2 regions of the Paenibacillus sp. FSL K6-2862 genome follow, and region 1 is predicted to be linked to the other one. Evidence: a T-box and tRNA genes for the amino acid it is inferred to sense, from the RefSeq annotation. Region 1 holds a T-box; the other holds one or more tRNA genes.
What was found. A T-box is a leader RNA that pairs with one kind of tRNA and senses whether it is charged. The one in region 1 lies ahead of tyrS (tyrosine--tRNA ligase), so its partner is inferred to be a tRNA-Tyr.

Region 1 (8,960 bases):
GTTAATGCAATCTGTCTTCACATGGCTGAACGCAAAGGTGTGCGCCCGACTGATGTCAATGTTGAACTGAGCTGGGAAGAAGATACGGGATACTCCGCTGAAGTCTGGATTCAAGGCCGTAGTCAATACTTGGTTGAATCCAACATGATAGAAGCGATCCTGCGCTACCTGCACAGCGAATACAACATCCGGGCTTACCGTGAAAACGTCAGACTTGATCTGGACGAAGAGATTACAGCCATTGTGAATCAATAATCAAATCAATTATTTGCGGATGATTTGTTAAAGGGCCGTCTCCCTAATGTCATTGACATTAGTGGAGACGGCCCTTTTGTTCACCTTGAGAATGATGAATATCCTGGGAATTTAACCTTACGTTGTTCTTCCCAAGATATTCGTGATACGGTACGTTCCTACTTCAATTTCACAAGGCTGTAGTTCTTTTTGCCTTTACGAATAATGATGAACTTGCCACCAATCGCATGCTCCGCAGACACTGTAAATTCCAGCTCTGTAATCTTCTCTCCGTTCATAGAGATCGCACCTTTGGTGACATCCTCACGCGCTTGGCGTTTGGATGGCTCAAGGCCCAGATCCACCAGCCAGTCCACGATGTTTTTGGCTTCGCCGTCTGTTTCAAACGTAGGCATTTCCTTGAAGCCCTGCTCGATCTCATCGGCTGTCAGGGAGCGGATATCTCCACTGAAGAGCGCAGCGGTAATGCGTTTAGCTTGCTCCAGCATCTCATCGCCGTGAACGAATTTTGTCATTTCTTCGGCGAGTGCCTTCTGTGCTTCACGTTTGTGCGGCTCGGTCTCTACCTTTTCAGCCAAAGCTTCAATTTCCTCTTTGCTAAGGAAGGTGAAGTATTTCAGGTATTTGATGACATCGCGATCATCCGTATTCGCCCAGAACTGGTAGAATTCGAATGGTGTCGTTTTGTCCGGATCCAACCAGATCGCACCGCCCGCAGTTTTACCGAATTTTGTACCATCGGCTTTGAGCATCAGAGGGATTGTCAGCCCGTAAGCTCTTGCTTCAGATCCTTCTTTCTTGCGGATGAGGTCCAGACCACTCGTGATATTCCCCCATTGATCGGAGCCACCGATTTGCAGCTGCACATCCTCGTTTTGGAACAGATGATGGTAATCCAGAGACTGCAGGATCTGGTAGGAAAACTCGGTGAACGAGATTCCGCCTTCCAGTCTGCTCGCCACGACATCTTTTGCCAGCATCGTGTTAAGATTGAAGTTTTTCCCGTAATCACGCAAAAACTCGATGACGTTAATTTGATGTGTCCAGTCGTAGTTGTTCACCATGCGAACCTGGTTGTCGCCTTCGGTTACAAACAGCTTTTTCATCTGTGCTGTCAGCTTATTGACATTTTCTTGGACCTGTTCCAGTGTTTGCAGCGAACGCTCGGATTGACGTCCACTTGGGTCACCAATTGTACCCGTTGCTCCCCCAATCAGGATCACTGGACGATGTCCCGCAAGTTGAAAACGTTTCAGCATCATGAACGGAATCAGGTGACCGATGTGCATACTGTCTCCAGTTGGGTCAACCCCACAGTACAAGGAGATCGACTTGGTTTCGGTCAGCTCACGCAGCCCCTCCGCATCCGTCTGTTGGTTTATGGCGTCACGCCATTCAAGTTCATCAATAATATTCAACCCAAACAACCCCTTTCTCTTCTAATCGTTCTTCAGTCATGGACTACGTTAATGGTCAAAAATACAGATGGAAGCAGCTTTTTTGGACACAAAAAAATCGCCTCCTTGTCTTCATTAGACATAGGGACGATTATCATAACCGTGGTACCACCCAACTTGCATGAACAGATGCTTACGCATCATCCATACCGCTTTTGGCAATATATCGTTTGCCCATTCCGCTTGGCATTACCCAAGTACTCCAGAGTGTAATTCGCAGCCCTTGTATGTATCAGGTTCCATCAACCCCTGACTTTCTGTAACAGGGACAAAGCCGCTACTGCGCTCCATCAACGTAATTCATGTATTAGATTATAGCCAGTATAGCCGAACGTTCAACCCATTGCAAGAGCCTGTATTCAATCTGCTCAACGTACAGCAAAAAGAGACACTGCTCTTTTATACTATGCCTCTATAATCAGCTTCCTATGATAATACGTATACGCCTTCTCCGCAATCTGATCCTCATTATCCCACAAACGCTGATCCAGAGTATCCAACCTCAGTTCCTCTTCTGTCGTGAGTAAACGGGGAATGTCCCATAATGCTGTCAGCCTTTCATCATCCGCCAAATGCTCGATCAAGCGATACTGCTCCTGAATATTGCCCAGCACCTGGTTCGCACCAATCGTATGTAATGCCCGCAAAACATGAAGATATGCTTCTTCTCCCCAATTGCAGAAAAATTGAATGAACCCACCGTTATATACGTCTACTTCCAACAGCCATAGGGCTGCAATTTCCTGCTCCTCGGATGTTAATCCCGACCATCCCTGTTCTTGTTTGTTCTTTTTGTCTACAAACTTCAATGCATAATCATACCATACATCATGAATATCTTGATTACTCATGCCCTTCATCCCTTCCCCTAGGCTGCATGCTCTCCAGTTCATGGCGTTTACCGGTTTGATGCCAGTGTACATAGGGTTCTCCCAATTGCTGAAAAGCGTTCGTAACGTTGCGGTCCATTTCCTGTATCACTTCGCTCGTGTATTTCAAATGAGTGTTGATATTATCTACGTCGTACTTTTTCAACATCTCCACATGCACCGTGGTAAAAATAATATCCTCCAGCAGCCAGTAGATAACCATCTCGGTCTGCTTCAACTTTTTCTCCAACATGGGCATTCCACGTTCATAGATGGTGACAATATAGGTTCCATTTTCCATTTCAACATAAGGCACGCCTTCCCATTTGAACGGGTCTAATAGACGGTTAACATATGTATTGCTCTGTTCTTGGTCAAAGTCTGTTTGGGATAACAGTTCAAGCAGTTTTACTACTAATTCCTGTTTCGTTAAAACATCTGACATGGCAGCTCACCACCTGTAATTCATTAAATTTCTTCCCCATGACATGATCATGAAAAAGCTGCCGGTGGCAGCTTCTTCGTGATCACCAGGTTGCTTGTACTCACAAGGTACCTATTGCAACTTATGATTGTATTTTCAATCTGAAAATTTTCAAACTGAAGGCTGAATCTGCACTCCCCATCAGGTTCCGCAAAATGTCCGATAAGATGGATCACAGGTCGTCGGCAATGTGGCGTATTCTTCCTGTTCCGGTGTATGTGCGTAAGGTTCCCGGAGAACGGCTAGCAGCTGATTCATTACGCTATAATCCCCATCATTCTCTGCCCGTTCAAGCGCCTCTTCCACTCTATGATTCCGTGGGATGATTGCAGGATTGCTGCTCTTCATCAATCGCTCTACAGCCTCTTTTGATCCAGACTGCCGGCCCAGTCTGGCTTTCCAGCGTTCGTTCCATTCCGCAAATTCCGGTGCTTCGTTCAGATTCGAGTTCTCCCACTTATCAAAAGTTAAAGCTAAAAACGTATTCGTGAAGTCCGCCGATTGCTTTTCCATCAGTTCCAGAAAATCTTTCATCAGCGTTTCATCTTCGTCCTCTTCTGTCAATAATCCCAGCTTGGCACGCATGCCGGATAACCATTCTAGATGATACTGCTCCGAAAATTGGGAAATGGCATCCTGTGCAATCTGTATGGCCACATCTTCATGTTCATGCAGCAGCGGCAGTAATGTCTCCGCAAGACGAGCCAGATTCCAGCCCGCAATATAGGGTTGATTGCCGTAGGCATAGCGGCCTTGCGTATCGATTGAACTAAAGACTGTTGCTGGATTATAAGCATCCATAAAAGCACAAGGCCCGTAATCAATCGTTTCTCCCCCGATGGCCATATTGTCCGTATTCATGACGCCGTGGATAAGTCCAACATTCTGCCATTTGGCTATCAGTGAAGCCTGTCGTTTGATGACTTCCCGGAGGAAGTTCAAGTAACGGTTATGATCCAAAGGAATGTCAGGAAAATGCCGTTCCAGCGTATAGTCCGCCAGTGCTCTCAGTTCGTCTACTGTTCCCCATCTAGCTGCATACTGAAAGGTTGCCACGCGGATGTGACTTGAAGCGACTCGGGTTAATATGGCACCCGGTCGTTCCGTTTCACGAATAATGCTTTCTCCAGTCGTCACGACCGCCAAACTTCTCGTTGTAGGGATACCCAGTGCTTCCATGGCTTCGCTGATAATATATTCACGCAGCATCGGTCCGATCGCCGCCCGACCATCTCCTCCACGGGAGTATGGCGTTCTGCCCGAACCTTTGAGCTGAATGTCCACCCTCTCGCCACGTGGCGTAATCTGTTCACCCAGCAGCAATGCCCGTCCATCACCAAGCATGTTGAAATTGCCAAATTGATGGCCTGCGTAAGCTTGGGCCAGAGGCTCGGCTCCAGGCGGAATTTCATTGCCTGCAAAAATTGCTGCCCCTTCCTTGCTGTTCAGCGTTTCAGCATTCAGTCCGAGGCTGGCCGCAAGGGTTTCATTAAAGATGACAAGCTCAGGTGACTGTACCGGTACTGCACCCTGACTCGTATAAAAGGTCTGCGGCAGCCGGGCGTAACTATTGTCCAAATTCCAGCCTGCGCCTAACTTATCCTTTTCCATGTGCACTCACTCCTTCTCCTCAACAAAGGAACTCCTCTGTTTGTATTCATGTAGCCTGTGTGAACCAATGCTCATTTATGTAGTCGCATGGAATTCCGAAATGATGAACATATCATATGTTCATAAGGAAACTTTAGCATATTTGTTGGGTGTTTGCATATTTCATGGTGCCCGACAGCCAAATAAGCCCACAAGGTATTCATTAGGAAGAATGATGTTTTCCACTCTTTCCAGCAATGAATTCGATGTGGGCTTTCTCGTTTAATTCGATATTATTCAGTTAAGATGGAATTAGGTATGTGCCTCCTGAGTTCCGGCTACAGGCTGAACAGGCAGACTTTCCTTTTTGAAACCAAGATTGAAAAAGATATTGAGCAGAATCGCTGACAGACTTCCTGTGATAATGCCATCGCTCACAATGATCCGAATGCTTTGTGGCAGCTGGGCAAACAGGTCTGGTACGGTTGTAACACCAAGCCCGAGCGAAACCGAACAAGCGACGATCAACAGATTGGACTGCTTGCCAAAATCGACGGTTTGCAGCATTTTGATTCCAGAGGATACGACCATACCAAACAGAACCACTGTTGCTCCGCCTAATACTGCACTTGGGATAATGGTAGCAAATGCCGCTACCTTCGGAATGAGTCCAAGGAAGACCAGAATGCCTCCGGCTGCAACCACAACATTTGTAGTTTTCACCTTGGACAATTGAACGAGCCCGACATTCTGCGCGAATGTATTGTATGGAAAGGCATTGAATATACCGCCAAGTACAAAAGCCAAGCCCTCTGCACGATAACCGCGAGCCAGATCCTTCTCATTGATGGGCTGATCGCAAATTTTGCTCAAAGCCATAAACACACCTGTTGACTCGATAATCACGACAGTACCTACGATGATCATTGTAATAATCGGGCCAAGCTCAAATGTTGGCATTCCGAAATAAAAGGGTTGTGGCAAGTGGAACCATGACGCTTCCTGTACAGGAGAGAAATTCACTTTTCCCATGAGAGCGGCAATGAGTGTTCCTGCGATGATGCCAATCAGGACGGCAAGAGATTTAACGAAACCCCGAGCATACCGGTTCAGTATCAAAATAAAGAGCAGTACTCCGAAAGAAAGTGCCAGATTGTCCACGCTTCCGAAGTTTTCACTATTTGCCCCGCCAGCCATATTCTTTATACCGGTAGGAATAAGTGCTAGACCAATAATGGTTACCACGGTACCAATGACAACGGGAGGAAACAGCTTGACGATTTTGCTGAAAAATATGGCACAGATGACGATAAATAAACCGGCTGCTATGATGGACCCATAAATGGCTGGAATACCATACTGAGATCCGATGGCGATCATGGGCGTAACAGCTACAAAAGAACTACCGAGTACTGCTGGCAAACCAATGCCCAGATACTTTCCCTTCCGAGCCTGCAGCCACGTTGCAACACCGCATGTGAGCAGGTCAATGGATACCAGATATGCCAGCTGCTCTGCAGTCAGATTCAAGGCTCTTCCCACGAGTAAAGGTACCAGAATTGCCCCGGCATACATTGCCAATACATGTTGAATCCCCAGTGAAAAAATTCTCATCTTCTTTGTTTCGTTCATCCGCGCTCGCCCCCGAAATTAGAATCAACCCATCGCACTGAATAATCATGTTATGTTGATTCACATTATATAAACTATTCCGAAAACTTCCATGATACATGAACGAGAATTGTTACAGGAGATAAAGAGATCGTATCTTTTTGGGCAAACGAAACAAAACACCCGATTTTTGGTGTAACATTATTTAACATCTCACTACATTTTTTTTAATGAATATCAGGAGAATAGAAAAAAGCCAGCACTACATGTGCCAGCCTGCTGTTCAATCGATTTAATCATCATCGGAATTTTCATTGGAGGACTCCCGATATGAACTTCGTACTCAAGATCACTTCAATCTTCCAAACGATATGTTCTGGTATTTAAACTCATGCTTAGTGTTCTCCTACATGACCTGACTTATTTCGAAGGGATCGGAAAATCCGTTACAATAACATTCTCTACCCATCCGTTAAGGGAAGCTACAAAAGCCTGATGCGCAGGATGCGGATCATATGCACGCAAGGCTTCTTGGTCTTCAAACGTCACTCTTAATCCAAGCGTGAATCCCTGAATATGATCCGTCTCTTCCTTTACATTGATTCCGGCAGTCAGATCGATGATCCCAGGAATCTCGTCCTGCAAGGCGAGCAATTGTGAGACAAATTCCTGCTGTTTTGCCGGCGTAATTTTATCGTTGAATTTGAATACCACCAGATGTTCGAACATGAAATTTCCTCTCCTTCGTTATAAAATGTTCATTTACGACATAGTTCAGATTCTATATGTTTTTTCCATATGTTTCAATCTGAGCTCCTGATTCTGCTTCGAACTTTAGACGAAAAAAGGTGCGTTCAAAGCCAGACTATCGCTGACCTGACGCACCTCTTCGCAGACACAGTGACGCTAAACGTGCTTAATGCCTTAACGCTCTGCTCTGAACATGGTGAAGGAGCTTCTCCAACCATGCAATGTTGCTCTCAATCGTGTGATAAGCATGATCCCTCATCAGCCACAGAGCATCCATCAAATCCTCACTTACCTCGATCTCCTCTGGTTTCTGCTCGTCAATATAATCGAGTTTTTTTCTTTGTTTCACGATTATATCTTCAATAAGATATGCGATCTTCTGATTATCCACCTTATCCAGATTAACCAGCGCTGCATAAAGGGACTGAATGCTCGTGAATTTCTGAAATACTTTATAGATGCTCTCTTCCAGTGCTAGCCGTCCTTGATCAGTGATCCCATACATCGTTTTGTCTGGTCTATTCTCACTCTGGATCGTTTCAATCTTCTCGATTAGCCCCTTCTTATGCAGCACTTCGAAATTGTAATAGATCGTACCTTCCGTGATTTTGGCCTCGGTCTGATCCAAATGTTTGCCTATTTGCTTTTTGATATCATAGGGATAACAATTCCCTTCACTTAATGCACCAAGAATAAATATTTGAATTGACATGTGACTGCCCCCATTCTGCTCTTACCAAGGGCACAGCTTCTTACAAATTCGCCTGAGCCCTTTTATTTCTTATTTTATACTATAGCGGGCTGTTGTGAAGACTCTTGCAGCGGATTGGTTTGCTTGGCCTGTTTGAAATGGTGAATCGCTGCATTGAGAACGAAAGCTACCATCCCAACCAGCGCTAATCCAATGGCGTAATGGGCCGTTCTGCCACCACCGAAGAGAATATTGTAATCCAGATGCGTGGAATAGAACATCGGCGTGATCTGACTGACGAATTTGAAATATCCAGGCATCATTTCAAGTGACATGGACGTACCGTTCGCAATGGATTGACTTAGCACGAATATCATGTTGATCAGCATACCTCCCTGACCGAGAAGCATGATGAAGATACTTGTAAATTCGATCGACACAAATAATTGCAGACTATGCACCAGCCACATTTTCAGAAACACTTCCACCCCATATCCTTGAACCATGAAGTAGATGCCTACTCCAACCAGAGGAGCAATCAGGGAAATGAGCAGATTCGCCCCCCGCAGGGCAAAAAAGGCTTTCCATTTTCCCATTTGTGCACGAAGCTGCTGCATTCCGCCCACGCTCTGCATGGCATAGATCATGGCTCCAACATAGAGCGCCATCGTGATGAACATCGGCGCCATCTGATTTTGCATACCGGCAGGCTGTGGGTTGCTCATGACGATATTGGATGAGACCTTGCCCGTGGTTGATTCCACAATCTGTTTGGATTGATCCGCAGGAACCTGCATTCCGTTCAATACCGCTTCAAAGCTTTGAGCCTGAACCTGTGCGCTGATCTGAGCGGTAATTTCTGCTGCTACACTTTTCATCGAACTGGTAATTGTCGTTGGGTTAGATTCATTAATCAAATATTCCAGCTGCGCTTTGCCGCTCTGTTCAGACAGTTTCTCCGTAAAGTCACCAGGTATACGTATCACCATATGGATATCACGGTCTTCCAGACCCGTCTTCGCCTGTTCCAACGACTCATCGGTTACGATATGGAACGGGAGCTGCTCCTGCAGCTTCTGAACAAATTCAGTACCAGATTGTTGGTCCTCATTAACGATGGCCACGGTAAGATTCGTTACGTTTTTGGGAATGGCGCTATATCCGGACATGAAAACGGTCAGCATCACAATCTGATAGAACACAATCATGAATATCCCCGCTTTGACTCCTTTATGCTTCAGCATGCTCTTCAC
Region 2 (8,960 bases), 1.4 Mb from region 1:
CGCCTGTTTCATTTTTAGATCCGTTGCCCAGTTTGTTCTTCAGGGCTTGCAATTGTTGATCTACCTTGAATTGTTTTTCAACATCTACAGGATTGGTATACGTAGATTGTGTGTTCCGGTAAGGAGCACGGGATACGTCTGCTTCGGCTTCCAGCTGCATGATTTTCTCTTCCATACGATGGAATCCAAGCGATGCACTACCACTTTCGATCGAATGCAGGCTGTTGATGGAAGACATTTGCTTTTTGGCTTTCGCCATTTGGGCACGGGATACGAGCTCATTGCGTTTGTTACGCATTTTGTAGAACTCGTCTTTCATGTCATGAAGCTGTTGCAGCAGGTCTTTGGCTTGTGCTTCAGATTGTGCGTGCAGTTCACTGTACTCCGTAATTTTTTGATCAAAGTAGATTTTTTCTTCCAGCAATTTGCGAGCTACTTCTTCCTGACCATTAGCCAGCGCAGCTTCAGCTTGGGACTCGCGTTGGACCGAAGTACGCTCCGCTTCGTCCAGACGCTGCTTCATGCGACGCTCATTTGCCATTTGTTTGGCTACTGTTACTTCAGCCTCATGAATCTCGGCCTCCATGTCACGCAAGTACTGGTTCAACATTACAATCGGGTCTTCCACTTTATCCAACATATCATTTACCGACGCTTTAGTCATATCCTTAATCCGTTTAAATACTCCCATTTTACTTTTCTCCCTTCTCGTAACGAGATAATTTTTGGCGAAGCTCTTCAACTTCTTTTTTCAATGCTTTTTTCTCAATATCTTTCATCATGGAATCCAGTTCACTCTCTTGAGGTGCACCTGCTCCATAGCTGTTATTATCGTAAGAACGTGGACCCGAATGCGGTCTGTTATTGTATCCTGGGCCGGGACCGAAGCCACCTTGACCTTGATTGTTGCCCCGGAAAGGGCCGCTGTTCGGGTCGTGATCATAGTTGTTGTATCCTCTGCCAGGACCTGGACCTGGACCGTAACCGTACGGGTCATAGGGTGGAAACGGTTCTTTCGGTACCACCAGGGCTGCGATAAAGTAGATTAACAACGCTGTGCCGCCTGTTACAAAGATACTGATGACGAAGATGATCCGCAGCAGCGTGGAGTCCATTCCAATGGATTCGGATATCCCGCCGATCAAACCTGTTAGCATCCGGTCACGCGTTGAGCGGTATAATTTGCTCATGTACTTACTCCTTTCGTTTACTTATATCCTGTTACGGAATCATATCCGTATGGATCTGCAGGATAGGGTTCCTTCGGCACCACTAATGCAGCGATGAAGTAGATCAGCAATGATGTACCCCCCGTAGCGAAAATACTGATGAAGAAGATGAGACGCAGCAGCATCGAACTAAATCCAAGATTCTCAGAGATGCCGCCGATCAAACCTGTCAGCCTTCGGTTACGCGTCGAGCGGTATAATCTATTCATGTGACTACTCCTTCCTTTCATTATTCAGCTTCTGTTTCAGGCGCTCCAGCTCTTTATCCAAGGTAGAGGAGGACATGCTGCCTGCTGTTCCTGAACCATCCTGGCTCATGCGGCGAATGTCTCTCAGACTCTGTGCCTCATATTCAAGATCAGAGACTTGGTCGTCCAGGCGATTGAACATTCGAGGTACATTCTGATTATTGTAGTGACCTCTTTGATTCATTCGTTGCTGCAACTGAATGGTTTGCATACGAGCGTAGTAGTATTGACGTTTGCTGTACACATTCTGATACTCCACTTTCAGCTGATCAATCTGTTCATCAAGTTCCTGTAATGCTGCATTGCTCTGGGCATACAGTTCATTGTATTGTTCCATTTTTTCTTCATGGAGAATTTTCTCCTGCAGGGCCAGTTTTGCAAGATGCTCTTCTCCTGCTTTCAGAGCCATTGAAGCCTGCTCTTCTCGTTTGTGCACCATACTTGCTGCCTGGTCGGCTTGCTGCTTCATCTGTCTTGTATGGCTTGCATATTGATGACGAAGCTTTTCGGCTTCGCCAATGTCTTGGCGGGTCGAGACCAGAAACTGATCAATCAGTTTGACTGGATCCTGACTTTGCTCCAGATGTTCATTTAATGTAGCTACGGTAATATCCCGCATTCGACGAAATACACTCATTATGTTCTGTCCTCCTTTTCAAGATCGTGATAATTTAGTAGCGGCCACGACGACTACGATTGTTGCTGAGCATCGAGACACCGAAGATGATTAATCCGATGGCGATGATTGGTCCGATCAACCAAGCCAGTTTACCCATCAGTGACAGGATACCGATGATCAAGACGATCCAACCCAGCATCACATTTCCTCGTTTAACCCCGTAGTAACCAAGTGCAATCATTAGAATCGGAATCAGATACCCCATCAGGTGTCCAAGAAGCGGAGTTAACTTTCCGAAAAGGATGAGAGCTCCCAGCGCAATCAGGACAATCGCCCAACCATTTCCCTTATTCCATCTCATAATTTTTTCACCACCCTTTCGGTTTGTATTTTGATTTGTTTATTTGCTCGTTTGTGTTTGTTGTTTCTTGTTCAACCTTATGTCTTTATTCTAGGGGAAACGGGGACTTTTCAAAACAGACCGTGGACGGTTTTTCATCCTAGACTCAGGTCGGGGATGGTGTTGGACCTCCGTCTGTCCTTGCATCAGACCTCTGGCGTTATATAATGAGGCTGTAAATGGTTGCTCCAAATCCTCTTATCAGACTAGGGGACTTAACCTCATCGGAGCTTGCAAGCGCCATTGATATGATCTGCCCTTAAGCCTTATGTACGTTTGCAAAAAGATTTCGTTTCCTCCAAATGATGTGCGGTTGAATGAAAAGCTCTTCTTAACCCAAAATCTAAATACTTTTTTATCCATATAAACAAATTTATGTTGTTATTAATGTAAGCGTTTACTAAAATAGAAGAAGTATTGATCCTAATTCTTAAGTTAGGAGTGGGAGCTGTGCGGTCCATTAGTTATCTTCATAAAATGATCTTGTTTGGCATTCTGCTCAGTACCCTGCCTATTCTGCTGGCTGGAATAGCGGCAATTCTGTATTCCATGAATCAAACGGAGCTGCATCGCATGCAAACGAATAAACAACTTCTTTTACACATGCAGACGAGCGTCGAGCATAAGCTTAACACCATCAGTTATATGCTGGATCAGGCGACTCGCTCTCCTATTACACTTCAGTCCCTTTCAGCCACACTTCCCGGTACATTAACGACAGCAAACCAGCTTCAATCCGAATTTCAACATATGCGATCCTGGGAGCCCTTAATGGATATTACGCTAGTTAACGAAGCTCAGGATTGGCTGGTCGATCATGCGGGGTTATATCTTAACACGGACTTCCCTTTGGCTCTTCCCATGCGAGATTTGTTGTCCAAAACCCTGACCTCTGGCTGGCAGCTGATTCCATCATCTGTGTTTAAGCATAATGAACAGGATTTCCCGGCCGGATGTAACTATCATATCGTGCTCGGCAGATCCATCTCGCTTATGAATGCATCCGCTGACTCGGCTTTAATTGGCGGGATTCCTGCATGCTCATTGCATCATTCTATTGTATCTGAATCCGTAGACATGGATATGTCTGCTTCAGAGTTGATTATTGTGAACCGGGAACAGCGCATTCTTGTTCACCCCGATCCTATGTTTATTGGACAACCCGTATCGGCATTGAACATGGAAGATATTGAATCTAAAATGGACATGAGCGAATTGCTCTCTCCGAATACGTCTGCTGCTTCAAAGGAATACCGTGAAGTTCGAATTGCTGATACGGAATATTCATTAACCTTCGCTAAGACACCGTTAAAGGGATGGACTTATATTTTAATTACACCCATGAATGTCCTATCCCAAGAGTATGTTGAGATTGGACTGTATACCTTGTCTGTCGGCGTAATACTCCTTCTACTCTCCTTATTATTCGTATGGTTAGGTTCAAAGCGTTTGCATGTCCCTATACGTAATCTGCTATCACAGCTAGGAATCACTGACAGAGTTTTATCGAATCAGAAACTACAACAATCCTTTTTACCACCTCAGGATGAATTTGAGCAGATCAAGACCCATATTACTCAGCTGTCAGCTTCACGATCCCAGATGGAGTATAAATTAAATCAATACGTTTTGCAGACACGCACTCAGTATATGATAAGTATGCTGCAAGGTAAGTGCTTGCCCGGCATGCTGCACCAAAACTTGATCGAACTAGGCTACAGAGATCATTGTATTCAGTGGCAACAAATGGCCGTATTGACCCTACAGATCGATTTGGCAAGTCAAACGAAATATGATCATCACGATCTCGATCTCCTGTTATTTGCCGTTCAGAATATAGTGGAGGAATCCATCGATAAGGATCGACAACTCCTTCCGCTTATTGTGGAACAGACTGTAGTAACCGTAATAGGTACAGTAGAAATGGACAACTCCGTGTTTTCAAAAGAACTTTACGAAATAACTGGGCTAATACACCATCGAGTGAGTGAAGTCTTAAATCTTCAGCTGAATATCCGCTTCAGTCAACCATACACTTCCTTTTTAGAAATACACCTGGCGTATATTGAAGCCATGAAGCTGTTGCAGCAGCAGACCATACCAGGAGCTAACGTCAAACAAAATGAGGATGAGTCAAATTGCTCTTCCTTGTGGACGCTACCTTACCCTGAGTCCCTCGAATATCGTCTTATGCAATCCATTCAATCTGCAGATGAGGCAGAAGCTTCCGTACTATTACAACAGTTGCTCCAGCGTATGTACCATATGGAATGGACCAAGGAAGAATACCAGGTTGCTTTAACTCGATTATTAATGCATATATTACAAATGATGCAGGAGTCCGGTATACGACTTATACAGATCTCTTCAGGGCACAGCCCATTGATCAACGAACTGCTCGCTCTGCAAACAGCTGCTGATATCGAACAATGGTTTATTTACCGTATCATTAGGCCGGTTATTGGCATTTTCAGAGAAAGGCAATATGCACAGCATCAGCAGATCTCGGAAAGAATGATTGCCATCATCCATCAGGAATACGATACCGATCTGACACTCGAAGAGTGTGCTTGTAGGCTCCATTATAATGCAAGCTATTTGAGTACTGTGTTCAGCAAAGAAACAGGCTACGCATTCAGTGAATATTTGTCACAGTATCGGTTCAAAATGGCCCGAAAGTGGTTGGATGAAACCGAGCTAACCATTAAGGATATTGCTGCTCGGCTTCGTTACAATAACCCGCAGAACTTTATCCGTTCGTTTCGAAAATGGGAGGGAATTACTCCAGGTCAGTACCGGGAACGTAGAGAAAAGCCTCTTCGCTCTTCCATGAAATAATTGTTTGTAATGACAAATGAAAAAGGAGCAGAGATCTGCTCCTTTTAATGATTCACGCATGGTTTAATTTCTTATTTTATCTCTTATTTTATCTCTTATTTTATTTCTTAGCTTCTTTCTTACGAACAATCTTCATATTCTGTCGGTCCAGCTGAATTAGTATTTTTCCGAACCTGCCGCCACGTAGGAAGTTAACCACGCCATCTGGATAGGCACGTCGGATATAGTGCTCAGCCTTGTATAGTGAGTCTGTGTCCGTAGGCAAGCCATAGGTGTTTAACCATTCGTGTAAATGATCTACAACTTGCTGAACAGGCATCTCAATGGTGTTGACTTCATTAGTAATTAACGATGTATACGCGTAACCTTTCAAGAATAGCAGCTGTTGTATGTATCCCATATCTCCCGAACGGTAAGGCGGATTAACCTGAAGTACATCTTTTAACTCGTCCATTAACGTATGCACTCTCGGGCCGGCCATGGCACTGATATAAACGTATTTGCGTGCACTTTGAATTGCCTGTTCAACGGTTTCCCAATCAGACATGGCGGGGCACATGGATGCAAAGGCAAAGTCATATTTCTGTTCCCAGCCTTTCTCCTGAATCGATATTTCTTCAAACCGTTCAGGAACAATCTCGATTTTAGACACTAATGTGTTCGGGATTGTCTCTTTCATCAAAGAAATAAGCAGTTCAGAAGGTTCGACTGCAGTGACAGTTGCCCCCTTTTTTGCAAAAGGAATTGTAAAAATGCCTGAAGCTGCTCCAATGTCCAATATGGATAACTCACTAAAGTCTACACCTTGATTTTCAATCCAGCTCATGATGCGATCGGAACGCTTCTTACCTTCTTCTGTGAAGGATTGATGGTGATAGTCTCGTGCCCAGCGTTCAAATGCTTCTTCCGTTTCGAATGGCGCACTCTTTTTCTTATATCTTGGATTCCTCGGCCGCTGCTTCCACGCCTCTTCCCAGATCAATAGATCAAATAATAGTTCTGAATAATTAACTGAATTGTTTTCCTCAGACACTTTTTGCTCAAGCATTACGTTTCACTCCGTTCTATGTAATAAAATCAAAAGTTCACCAGAAAGGATCTTCTCTTTTTTAAACCAACAAAAGTATCTCAATACCGTGTAGCCAATATCACAATGGCTTCATATCACAGATTTTATTTATCTACAATATATTTAATTCATTTAAACGTCAACCTCATTTATTGAACTAATTTCATCAATTGCGAAAACTAAAGTAATAAAAATAACCCTGTGAATTGTCTAAGCAATCCACAGGGTTATACGTTATACCGGCGAGAGGACTCGAACCTCCACGGTTTCCCACTCGATTTTGAGTCGAGCGCGTCTGCCATTCCGCCACGCCGGCATATCATGTTGTAGTATATTTTTAGTAAATATACTGGAGGCGCCACCCAGATTCGAACTGGGGATAAAGCTTTTGCAGAGCTGTGCCTTACCACTTGGCTATGGCGCCATATTTTTGGAGCGGACGACGGGAATCGAACCCGCGACCCTCGCCTTGGCAAGGCGATGCTCTACCGCTGAGCCACGTCCGCAAAATGGCTGGGGATATAGGATTTGAACCTATGCATGACGGAGTCAAAGTCCGTTGCCTTACCGCTTGGCTAATCCCCAATAAAAACAAAGGGGCGATCGAGGGGAATTGAACCCCCGAATGCCGGATCCACAAACCGGTGCGTTAACCACTTCGCCACGATCGCCATATGCATTATTACTTCAAAAAGTTAATTGGCAGGGGCAGCAGGAATTGAACCCACACCAACGGTTTTGGAGACCGTTGTTCTACCTTTAAACTATGCCCCTAAAAACTGGTGGAGGATGATGGATTCGAACCACCGAACCCGTAAGGGAGCAGATTTACAGTCTGATGCGTTTGGCCACTTCGCTAATCCTCCATAGTGGTGCCGGCGAGAGGACTTGAACCCCCAACCTACTGATTACAAGTCAGTTGCTCTACCAGTTGAGCTACACCGGCGTATTAAGTTGTAGTGATAATGGTGGCTCGGGACGGAATCGAACCGCCGACACGAGGATTTTCAGTCCTCTGCTCTACCGACTGAGCTACCGAGCCATAATAAAGTCTAATCAAGAATGTTGCACTTTATCCAGGGCGTCGGTGCCATATAACAGACTTAGTGAACAGATTCCTCATGTATGGTAAAAATGGCGGAACCGACGGGATTCGAACCCGCGATCTCCTGCGTGACAGGCAGGCATGTTAGGCCAACTACACCACGGTTCCAGATCACTTTCTGTAAAGAAAGTATAATATTGCGGGGGCAGGATTTGAACCTGCGGCCTTCGGGTTATGAGCCCGACGAGCTACCGGGCTGCTCCACCCCGCGTCGTTATTAAAGTTATATGGTGGAGGCTGAGGGGCTCGAACCCCCGACCCTCTGCTTGTAAGGCAGATGCTCTCCCAGCTGAGCTAAGCCTCCGAACAACACATTTATGATCTTAACATAAAACTGTTGTTAAAATCAACCTCTTTTTTGAGGTGAAAATAATGACCCGTAGGGGATTCGAACCCCTGTTACCTCCGTGAAAGGGAGGTGTCTTAACCCCTTGACCAACGGGCCTTACTATGGCGGAGAGAGAGGGATTCGAACCCTCGAGACGCTTGTGGCGCCTACACGATTTCCAATCGTGCTCCTTCGGCCAACTCGGACACCTCTCCATATGGCTCCCCGAACAGGACTCGAACCTGTGACAACTCGATTAACAGTCGAGTGCTCTACCAACTGAGCTATCAGGGAATATTGTTCAGAGATCATTCTCTGAAAACTAGATCCGAAACGAAACGTGCGATTAAAACCTGCAATTTGGATAAGCCCTCGACCGATTAGTACTGGTCAGCTCCATGCATTACTGCACTTCCACCCCCAGCCTATCTACCTCGTCGTCTTCAAGGGGTCTTACATACTGGGAAATCTCATCTTGAGGGGGGCTTCACGCTTAGATGCTTTCAGCGCTTATCCCGTCCGTACATAGCTACCCAGCGGTGCTCCTGGCGGAACAACTGGTACACCAGCGGTACGTCCATCCCGGTCCTCTCGTACTAAGGACAGCTCCTCTCAAATTTCCTACGCCCACGACAGATAGGGACCGAACTGTCTCACGACGTTCTGAACCCAGCTCGCGTACCGCTTTAATGGGCGAACAGCCCAACCCTTGGGACCTACTTCAGCCCCAGGATGCGATGAGCCGACATCGAGGTGCCAAACCTCCCCGTCGATGTGGACTCTTGGGGGAGATAAGCCTGTTATCCCCAGGGTAGCTTTTATCCGTTGAGCGATGGCCCTTCCATGCGGTACCACCGGATCACTAAGCCCGACTTTCGTCCCTGCTCGACTTGTAGGTCTCGCAGTCAAGCTCCCTTATGCCTTTGCACTCTTCGAATGATTTCCAACCATTCTGAGGGAACCTTTGGGCGCCTCCGTTACTCTTTAGGAGGCGACCGCCCCAGTCAAACTGCCCACCTGACACTGTCCCCGTACCCGCTAAGGGCACCAGGTTAGAACCTAGATACGATCAGGGTGGTATCCCAACGGTGCCTCCACACAAGCTGGCGCTCATGCTTCAAAGG

Region 2: it encodes a tRNA-Tyr, which carries the amino acid that the T-box ahead of tyrS (tyrosine--tRNA ligase) is inferred to sense. The anticodon was not compared.

What each region holds. Positions count from the first base shown of each region.
Region 1 is NZ_JBBOSN010000001.1:4,204,394-4,213,353, forward strand. It holds gene MHB82_RS18815 (YxcD family protein) at 1-255, shown strand, start outside; gene tyrS (tyrosine--tRNA ligase) at 414-1,673, opposite strand; T-box leader at 1,793-2,015, opposite strand; gene MHB82_RS18825 (DMP19 family protein) at 2,117-2,563, opposite strand; gene MHB82_RS18830 (Imm63 family immunity protein) at 2,556-3,026, opposite strand; gene MHB82_RS18835 (protein adenylyltransferase SelO) at 3,207-4,676, opposite strand; gene MHB82_RS18840 (nucleobase:cation symporter-2 family protein) at 4,968-6,287, opposite strand; gene MHB82_RS18845 (Dabb family protein) at 6,687-6,995, opposite strand; gene MHB82_RS18850 (PadR family transcriptional regulator) at 7,183-7,728, opposite strand; gene MHB82_RS18855 (YhgE/Pip domain-containing protein) at 7,803-8,951, opposite strand.
Region 2 is NZ_JBBOSN010000001.1:5,590,725-5,599,684, forward strand. It holds gene MHB82_RS25250 (PspA/IM30 family protein) at 1-691, opposite strand, end outside; gene MHB82_RS25255 (PspC domain-containing protein) at 693-1,190, opposite strand; gene MHB82_RS25260 (PspC domain-containing protein) at 1,208-1,438, opposite strand; gene MHB82_RS25265 (PspA/IM30 family protein) at 1,443-2,114, opposite strand; gene MHB82_RS25270 (LiaF transmembrane domain-containing protein) at 2,149-2,457, opposite strand; gene MHB82_RS25275 (helix-turn-helix domain-containing protein) at 2,947-5,334, shown strand; gene MHB82_RS25280 (class I SAM-dependent methyltransferase) at 5,435-6,382, opposite strand; tRNA gene MHB82_RS25285 (tRNA-Leu) at 6,641-6,719, opposite strand; tRNA gene MHB82_RS25290 (tRNA-Cys) at 6,754-6,827, opposite strand; tRNA gene MHB82_RS25295 (tRNA-Gly) at 6,835-6,909, opposite strand; tRNA gene MHB82_RS25300 (tRNA-Gln) at 6,914-6,988, opposite strand; tRNA gene MHB82_RS25305 (tRNA-His) at 7,002-7,074, opposite strand; tRNA gene MHB82_RS25310 (tRNA-Trp) at 7,104-7,177, opposite strand; tRNA gene MHB82_RS25315 (tRNA-Tyr) at 7,184-7,269, opposite strand; tRNA gene MHB82_RS25320 (tRNA-Thr) at 7,274-7,349, opposite strand; tRNA gene MHB82_RS25325 (tRNA-Phe) at 7,370-7,445, opposite strand; tRNA gene MHB82_RS25330 (tRNA-Asp) at 7,539-7,616, opposite strand; tRNA gene MHB82_RS25335 (tRNA-Met) at 7,646-7,719, opposite strand; tRNA gene MHB82_RS25340 (tRNA-Val) at 7,737-7,812, opposite strand; tRNA gene MHB82_RS25345 (tRNA-Glu) at 7,882-7,953, opposite strand; tRNA gene MHB82_RS25350 (tRNA-Ser) at 7,960-8,051, opposite strand; tRNA gene MHB82_RS25355 (tRNA-Asn) at 8,055-8,130, opposite strand; rRNA gene MHB82_RS25360 (23S ribosomal RNA) at 8,197-8,960, opposite strand, start outside.